One region of the Clostridium sp. LS3 genome, then DNA from elsewhere that is predicted to be linked to it. Evidence: a T-box and tRNA genes for the amino acid it is inferred to sense, from the RefSeq annotation. Region 1 holds a T-box; the other holds one or more tRNA genes.

Evidence for each region. The T-box of region 1 lies ahead of ileS (isoleucine--tRNA ligase). A T-box ahead of a tRNA ligase gene usually reads a tRNA of that ligase, here a tRNA-Ile.
Region 2: it has a tRNA-Ile gene. The T-box ahead of ileS (isoleucine--tRNA ligase) is inferred to sense a tRNA for this amino acid. The anticodon was not compared.

The regions. Positions count from the first base shown of each region.
Region 1 is NZ_CM143921.1:115,299-119,737, reverse strand. It holds gene ileS (isoleucine--tRNA ligase) at 1-2,462, opposite strand, end outside; T-box leader at 2,645-2,906, opposite strand; gene ACZJV1_RS00540 ((2Fe-2S)-binding protein) at 3,201-3,419, shown strand; gene ACZJV1_RS00535 (hypothetical protein) at 3,503-3,685, opposite strand; gene ACZJV1_RS00530 (class I SAM-dependent rRNA methyltransferase) at 3,856-4,439, shown strand, end outside.
Region 2 is NZ_CM143921.1:217,612-222,050, reverse strand. It holds rRNA gene ACZJV1_RS01045 (23S ribosomal RNA) at 1-2,357, opposite strand, end outside; tRNA gene ACZJV1_RS01040 (tRNA-Ile) at 2,477-2,553, opposite strand; tRNA gene ACZJV1_RS01035 (tRNA-Ala) at 2,557-2,632, opposite strand; rRNA gene ACZJV1_RS01030 (16S ribosomal RNA) at 2,737-4,252, opposite strand.

The DNA.
Region 1 (4,439 bases):
TTCTTAATATTAGATCCATTTCTAGCACTTCTTCCAAGTTTAACTATTGTGTAAGCTAAATTCATTTCTTCTTCTAAATTTTTATCAATAGCATTTTCTTTAACTTCTGGCCATGTACATAAGTGAACACTTTCTGTAGCATTTTCATCTAAGTTAACTACTAGGTTTTGATAAATCTCTTCTGATATAAATGGTACAAATGGAGATGTAACTCTAACTAATGTAGTTAATACCCTATATAATGTTACATAAGCACCAATTTTATCATCAGTTAATTCTTCTGACCAATATCTAGCTCTATTTCTTCTTACATACCAATTAGATAATTCATCAGTAAACTCTTCGATAGCTAACGCAGCTGGAGTTATTTGGTATGAATTTAAGTTATCATCTACATCTTTAATTAAAGTATTAAGCTTAGACATTATCCATTTATCCATTACATTTTCTGATTCAAAATCAGAATATTTTAATGGATTAAATTGATCTAACTCAGCATATAATACATAGAATGAATATACATTCCATAATGTACTTAAGAACTTTCTTTGAGCTTCTGAAACATCATCTACTGAGAATCTAGTTGGAAGCCATGGAGCACTTGCAGTATAGAAATGCCATCTAGTTGCATCTGCACCTTGAGCATCTAATACTTCAAATGGATCTACAACATTTCCCTTTGATTTAGACATCTTTAAGCCCTTCTTATCTAGAACGTGACCTAAAACTATACAATTTTCAAAAGGATTAGTATCAAATATAGCTGTTGAAATAGCTAATAATGTATAGAACCATCCTCTTGTTTGGTCAACAGCTTCTGATATAAATTGAGCTGGGAAGTTCTTCTCAAATAATTCCTTATTCTCAAATGGATAATGTAATTGCGCAAACGGCATTGAACCTGAATCAAACCAACAGTCAATAACTTCAGCTGTTCTTGTCATCTCTTTACTACACTTAGAACATTTTAAATGTATATTGTCTATATATGGCTTGTGAAGTTCTATATCTTCTGGAACATTAATTCCTTTTTTCTTTAAATCTTCTATGCTTCCTATACATTCCTTATGGCCACATTCACATTCCCAAATAGGAAGTGGAGTTCCCCAGTATCTATCTCTAGAAATACCCCAGTCAATAACATTTTCTAAGAACTTACCAAATCTACCTGTTCTTATGTTATCTGGATACCAATTAACCTTATTATTATTTTCTAAAAGCTTATCTCTTAAAGTTGTCATTGCAACAAACCAGCTCTCTCTTGGATAGTAAAGAAGTGGTGTGTCACATCTCCAACAATGTGGATATGAGTGAGTGTGCTTTTCTGCTTTAAATAGTTGATTATGTTCTTCTAAGTATTTAACTATACTTTCATCACACTTCTTAACAAACTTACCAGCCCAAGGAGTTACTTCTTCAACAAAGTTACCACTAGCATCAACTAAGTTTATAAAAGCAATTCCATTTTTCTTTGCAACTAAACTATCGTCTTCGCCATAAGCTGGAGCTATATGAACTATACCAGTACCATCTGATAATGTTACGTAATCACCATGAATTACTTCAAATGCCTTACCTTCAACTTTTCCAAATGGAAGTAATTGCTCATATTTAGTTCCAAGTAATTCTGTACCTTTAAATTCTTTTATTATTTCAAAATCTTCCCCTAATACTTTTGCTGCTAAATCCTTAGCTACTACTAATATTTCATCATTAACTTTAGCTTCAACATAAGTGTATGATTGATTTATACATAATGCTAAATTTGATGGAAGTGTCCATGGAGTTGTCGTCCAAGCTAGTATATACTTATTTTCTTCTCCTACAACTTTAAATTTAGCTATTGCAGTTAAGTCCTTAACATCTTTATATCCTTGTGATACTTCATGTGATGAAAGACCTGTTCCACATCTTGGGCAATAAGGCATAACCTTATGACCTTTATATAGAAGTCCTTTGTTCCACATTTGACTTAAAGCCCACCAAACTGATTCAATATATGGATTATGATAAGTAACATATGGATCTTCCATATCAACCCAGTATCCAATTTGTTCAGTCATTTTTTCCCACATATTAACGTAAGTAAAAACTGACTCTTTACATTCTGTTACAAATTTTTCTACACCATAATCTTCAATTTGATCTTTTCCTGAAATACCAAGCTTCTTTTCTATTTCAAGTTCAACTGGAAGTCCATGAGTATCCCAACCAGCTTTTCTTATAACCTTATATCCCTTCATTACCTTATATCTTGGGATTATATCCTTCATAACCCTTGTTAAAATGTGACCTACGTGAGGTCTTCCATTTGCTGTTGGAGGACCATCATAAAATGTGAAATATTCTCCATCTTGATTCATATCAAAATTCTTTTTGATAACATTATTTTCTTTCCAAAGGTCTGCTACTTCTTTTTCCATACCAACAAACCCCTTTGGTAATTCAACCTTTTTGTACATATATAAACTCCCTTCTGTTGATTAATTTATATTAAAAGCTACTAAAGCTTTAAGGTTTTACTTAAATAATATAAACTATTCTTAAGTTATATCTTAGATTATTAACTATAGATAGTTAATTATTCACAACCTAGTTGTTAATAGGTAATATAACTATTTAAGTATATAAAAAAAACTTCGCCCAATAGGACGAAGATAATTCGCTATACCACCTAAGGTTAGAGGTTCCCCATAAATATAATTCATATTTGGAAACTCTTTATTTCGAGTACAATCATACTCTATCCTTTAACGCAGGCTAACGTGAAAAACTTAATCAGTAATTTATAACCTTTCAGCCTCAAACTCCTAGGTGATTTTCATTAGTCTTCTCTATGACTTTACACCAACCAGTCACTCTCTTAAAGTATCTAACTAAGTACTTCTCCTAATCATAGCTTTTAAATATTTAATAAAATAATATAAATATAATCATTATGTTAATAATAATTATATTCTACTACAAAGTAAAATAATATAAAAGATTATATTGAAGAATATTTTATATTATTTTTCACAAAATAATAATATAACTATTTGTTTAGATATTAAAAATTAACTAATAATTTTTATCAATTAGTATTGACTTCCTACAAAAGCAGATATATAATGTAAACATAAAGAATAAACATTAAATTTATTTTTTATCCCCTTTATTTTCCTTAGTAAAATTCTTATTAATATTAGGAGGAAAACTAAATGGAAAATAACTTAAACGAACAAGTCCTTGATAAGATTACTAAAGTTTGTACTTGCAAGGCAATACCAAGATCCAAAATAAAAGATGCAATCAAAGCCGGAGCTCACACTGTAGAACAAGTTTCTAAGGCAACAGGAGCTTGTACAGGTGGATGCAGAGGCTACAGATGTACCCCTACAATCCAAAATTTGATTGATAAACATCTGGAAAATAACTAATATAGTTCCCCCAAACTATATTAGCATATAGATTATATCTCCCCTAAAACCACCTGTTATGAAATCAGGTGGTTTTTTACTCTTTAAAAAATTCTAATGGATAATCCACAATTTTTAAAAGTATCTTTACTTATATCAATATGTTCTAATTCCTTATTTTTATAATTATCTTTTGTTATACTTTCACAAGTTAATTTATCTATTGTATTTTCCACATACTTTCTTATTCTTCTTGGAGTTGGTATAACAATTGCCTTAAATATCATATATATCTCCCCAAATAATTGCTTTATACTATAATTATATTTGTGTTTATATTTAATATTCATTTAAATATAACTTTCAGTATTTTTAGTTGCATTTATATAACAAATATATACTAAAATTTTAATTATGCTATAATCTTATAAGAGTTATTATGGAAGGAGCTAATTTAATGGCAAGTAAATTCTATTTACATAAAGGAAAAAATAAAAGAGCTGAACAAGGAAGACCTTGGATATATGTTGATGAAATAAATGAATATGATGGAGATTATGAAAATGGAGATATAGTTGAAGTATATAACCATAAAGGATTCTTCATTGGCAAAGGTTATATAAATGATAGAAGTAAAATAACTATAAGAATAATGACTAATGATATTAATGAAGAAATAGATGAGGAATTTTTTAAAAAGAGATTTTCCAATGCCTTTGAATATAGAAAAACAGTTATAGACACATCATCTTGCAGATTCATCTTTGGAGAAGCTGATTTTTTACCTGGTCTTACAGTAGATAAATTTGAAGATTACTATGTAATTCAAATTTCTACTTTAGGAATGGATCAATATAGAGATATAATAGTAAAAATTTTAGTTGATGAGTATGGTGCTAAAGGTGTTTATGAAAGAAGTGATATTAAGACAAGAGAAATTGAAGGCCTTGAACAGACGAAAGGCTTCTTAACAGAACCATTTGATACAAATATTCAAATAGTAGAAAATGGAGTTAAATACATAGTTGATTTAGAAAACGG
Region 2 (4,439 bases), 100 kb from region 1:
CAGTCAGGCTCCCTTCTGCCTTTGCACTCTTCGAACGATTTCCGACCGTTCTGAGGGAACCTTTGGGCGCCTCCGTTACTTTTTTGGAGGCGACCGCCCCAGTCAAACTGCCCACCTAACAATGTCCCGTCACCAGATTCATGGCGTCCGGTTAGAATCCCAATACTGTCAGGGTGGTATCCCAAGGATGACTCCACTAAGGCTGACGCCCTAGCTTCTCAGTCTCCCACCTATCCTGTACAGACAATATCGAAACTCAATGCTAAGCTACAGTAAAGCTCTACGGGGTCTTTCCGTCCAATCGCGGGTAGCGAGCATCTTCACTCGCACTACAACTTCGCCGGATTTGCAGTTGAGACAGTGCCCAAGTCATTACGCCATTCGTGCGGGTCAGAACTTACCTGACAAGGAATTTCGCTACCTTAGGACCGTTATAGTTACGGCCGCCGTTTACTGGGGCTTAAGTTCACACCTTCGCTTGCGCTAAGTATTCCCCTTAACCTTCCAGCACCGGGCAGGCGTCAGCCCCTATACATCAGCTTACGCTTTAGCAGAGACCTGTGTTTTTGCTAAACAGTTGCTTGGGCCTATTCTCTGCGGCCTGCTCTCGCAGGCACCCCTTCTCGCGAACTTACGGGGTCAATTTGCCTAGTTCCTTAACTGCAATTCTTCCGATGGCCTTAGGATTCTCTCCTCATCTACCTGTGTCGGTTTGCGGTACGGGCACTACTTCTCTCTCTAGATGCTTTTCTTGGAAGCATGGAATCAGATACTTCGGCCAAATTGGCCTTCCCCATCACACCTCAGAATTGTTAAGACGGATTTTCCTGTCTTAACTCCCTAAATGCTTAGACTAGCATTTCCAATCGCTAGCACATCCTATCCTTCTCCGTCACACCATCGATAATAACGATAATAGTGGTATTGGAATATCAACCAATTGTCCATCACCTACGCCTTTCGGCCTCGGCTTAGGTCCCGACTAACCCTGGGCGGACGAGCCTTCCCCAGGAAACCTTAGATTTTCGGCCTGTAAGATTCTCACTTACATCTCGCTACTAATGCCAACATTCTCACTCGTAATCAGTCCACCGCTCCTTACGGTACGACTTCAGCCCGATTACGACGCTCCTCTACCGCTCAAGTTAAACTTGAACCCGTAGCTTCGGTGGTAAGTTTGAGCCCCGGACATTTTCGGCGCAGGATCTCTCGACTAGTGAGCTATTACGCACTCTTTAAATGAGTGGCTGCTTCTAAGCCAACATCCTAGTTGTCTTAGAAATCCCACATCCTTTACCACTTAACTTACACTTTGGGACCTTAGCTGACGATCTGGGCTTTTTCCCTTTTGACTACGGATCTTATCATTCGCAGTCTGACTGCCGGACTCATAGTATATGGCATTCGGAGTTTGATAAGGTTCGGTAAGCGATATGCCCCCTAGCCCATTCAGTGCTCTACCTCCATTACTCATATCCGACGCTAGCCCTAAAGCTATTTCGAGGAGAACCAGCTATCTCCGAGTTCGATTGGAATTTCTCCGCTATCCACAGCTCATCCCATGCTTTTTCAACAGCAACGTGGTTCGGTCCTCCACGGGGTTTTACCCCCGCTTCAACCTGGCCATGGATAGGTCACCCGGTTTCGGGTCTACGGCATGCAACTAGTCGCCCTATTAAGACTCGGTTTCCCTTCGGCTCCGTACCTTAAGTACTTAACCTTGCTACATACCGTAACTCGTTGGCTCGTTCTACAAAAAGCACGTCATCACCCTCATAAGGGGCTTTGACCGGTTGTAGGCACACGGTTTCAGGTTCTATTTCACTCCCCTCCCGGGGTTCTTTTCACCTTTCCCTCACGGTACTGCTTCACTATCGGTCATCAGGTAGTATTTAGCCTTGGGAGGTGGTCCTCCCTGCTTCCCACAAGGTTTCACGTGTCTCGTGGTACTCTGGATCAGAACTTAGTAATTATAATTTTCATTTACGTGGCTATTACACTCTACGGCACAACTTTCCAGTTGTTTTCAATTAATTATAACTTCCTCTTAATGTTCTGTCCGCAACCCCAGAGATAAATCTCTGGTTTGGGCTCTTTCCCTTTCGCTCGCCGCTACTAAGAAAATCGATTTTTCTTTCTCTTCCTCTAGGTACTTAGATGTTTCAGTTCCCTAGGTTTACCTTTCTGCAGCTATTTATTCACTACAGAATACATGGGGTTTCCCATGTGAGTTCCCTCATTCGGAAATCTTCGGATCACTGGCTATGTGCGCCTACCCGAAGCTTATCGCAGCTTATCACGTCCTTCATCGGCTCCTGATGCCAAGGCATTCACCATGTGCCCTTTGTAGCTTGACCTTTATGGTTTTATAAATTACAAAGTTATTCACAAAGAATATTTTTGGCTTGTTGTCACTTCTCAATTAACGTTGTTAATTAAAGTTGTTTTTTATTCATGTGCAATTTTCAAAGAACAATGGTGGGTCTAAATGGACTCGAACCATCGACCTCACGCTTATCAGGCGTGCGCTCTAACCAGCTGAGCTATAGACCCATGTGGTGGAGGTAAAGGGATTCGAACCCTTGACCCCTTGCGTGCAAGGCAAGTGCTCTCCCAACTGAGCTATACCCCCACATTAATTTTGAGGTAAATCCCTCAAAATTGAACAGAAGTTAAGTTTAAACCTTCTTTTAAACTATACTAGATAAGCTTCTTGCTTACTAGATTTCTCCATAGAAAGGAGGTGATCCAGCCGCAGGTTCTCCTACGGCTACCTTGTTACGACTTCACCCCAATCGCTGACCCTACCTTAGGTCGCTGCCTCCCTTACGGGTTAGCTCACGAACTTTGGGTATTGCCAACTCTCATGGTGTGACGGGCGGTGTGTACAAGGCCCGGGAACGTATTCACCGCGACATTCTGATTCGCGATTACTAGCAACTCCAGCTTCATGTAGGCGAGTTTCAGCCTACAATCCGAACTGAGACAAGTTTTATAGTTTGGCTCCACCTTACGGTATTGCATCTCTTTGTACTTGCCATTGTAGCACGTGTGTAGCCCTAGACATAAGGGGCATGATGATTTGACGTCATCCCCACCTTCCTCCCGGTTAACCCGGGCAGTCTCGCTAGAGTGCTCAACTTAATGGTAGCAACTAACAATAGGGGTTGCGCTCGTTGCGGGACTTAACCCAACATCTCACGACACGAGCTGACGACAACCATGCACCACCTGTCATCCTGTCCCCGAAAGGACTTCCTCGATTAAGAGTAATGCAGGAGATGTCAAGTCTAGGTAAGGTTCTTCGCGTTGCTTCGAATTAAACCACATGCTCCGCTGCTTGTGCGGGCCCCCGTCAATTCCTTTGAGTTTTAATCTTGCGACCGTACTCCCCAGGCGGAATACTTAATGCGTTTGCGGCGGCACAGAGGTCATGACAACCCCTACACCTAGTATTCATCGTTTACGGCGTGGACTACCAGGGTATCTAATCCTGTTTGCTCCCCACGCTTTCGAGCCTCAGCGTCAGTTACAGTCCAGAGAGTCGCCTTCGCCACTGGTGTTCTTCCTAATCTCTACGCATTTCACCGCTACACTAGGAATTCCACTCTCCTCTCCTGCACTCTAGACTTCCAGTTTGAAATGCAGCACCCAAGTTGAGCCCGGGTATTTCACATCTCACTTAAAAATCCGCCTACGCTCCCTTTACGCCCAGTAAATCCGGACAACGCTCGCCACCTACGTATTACCGCGGCTGCTGGCACGTAGTTAGCCGTGGCTTCCTCCTCAGGTACCGTCATTATCGTCCCTGAAGACAGAGCTTTACGATCCGAAGACCTTCATCACTCACGCGGCGTTGCTGCATCAGGGTTTCCCCCATTGTGCAATATTCCCCACTGCTGCCTCCCGTAGGAGTCTGGGCCGTATCTCAGTCCCAATGTGGCCGATCACCCTCTCAGGTCGGCTACGCATCGTCGCCTTGGTGAGCCGTTACCTCACCAACTAGCTAATGCGCCGCGGGCCCATCTTATAGCGGATTGCTCCTTTAATTGCTTCTTCATGCGAAAAAGCAATGTTATGCGGTATTAATCTTCCTTTCGGAAGGCTATTCCCCTCTATAAGGCAGGTTGCCCACGTGTTACTCACCCGTCCGCCGCTAGGTTTGCTTCCGAAGAAACTCCCCTCGCTCGACTTGCATGTGTTAGGCACGCCGCCAGCGTTCGTCCTGAGCCAGGATCAAACTCTCAATAAAAAGTTTAATCTCTTTGCTCAAATTACTTTGAGTCTTAATTTTAAGACATCTAAAAGAATTGCTGGTTTTTTACTTAACTTATATTCTGTTCAATTTTCAAAGATCTAACTTTTGCCGTCTCAACGACTGCTTAATAATAATAACATTTCATTAATTAATTGTCAACATTTTTTTGTTTTCAATTTTT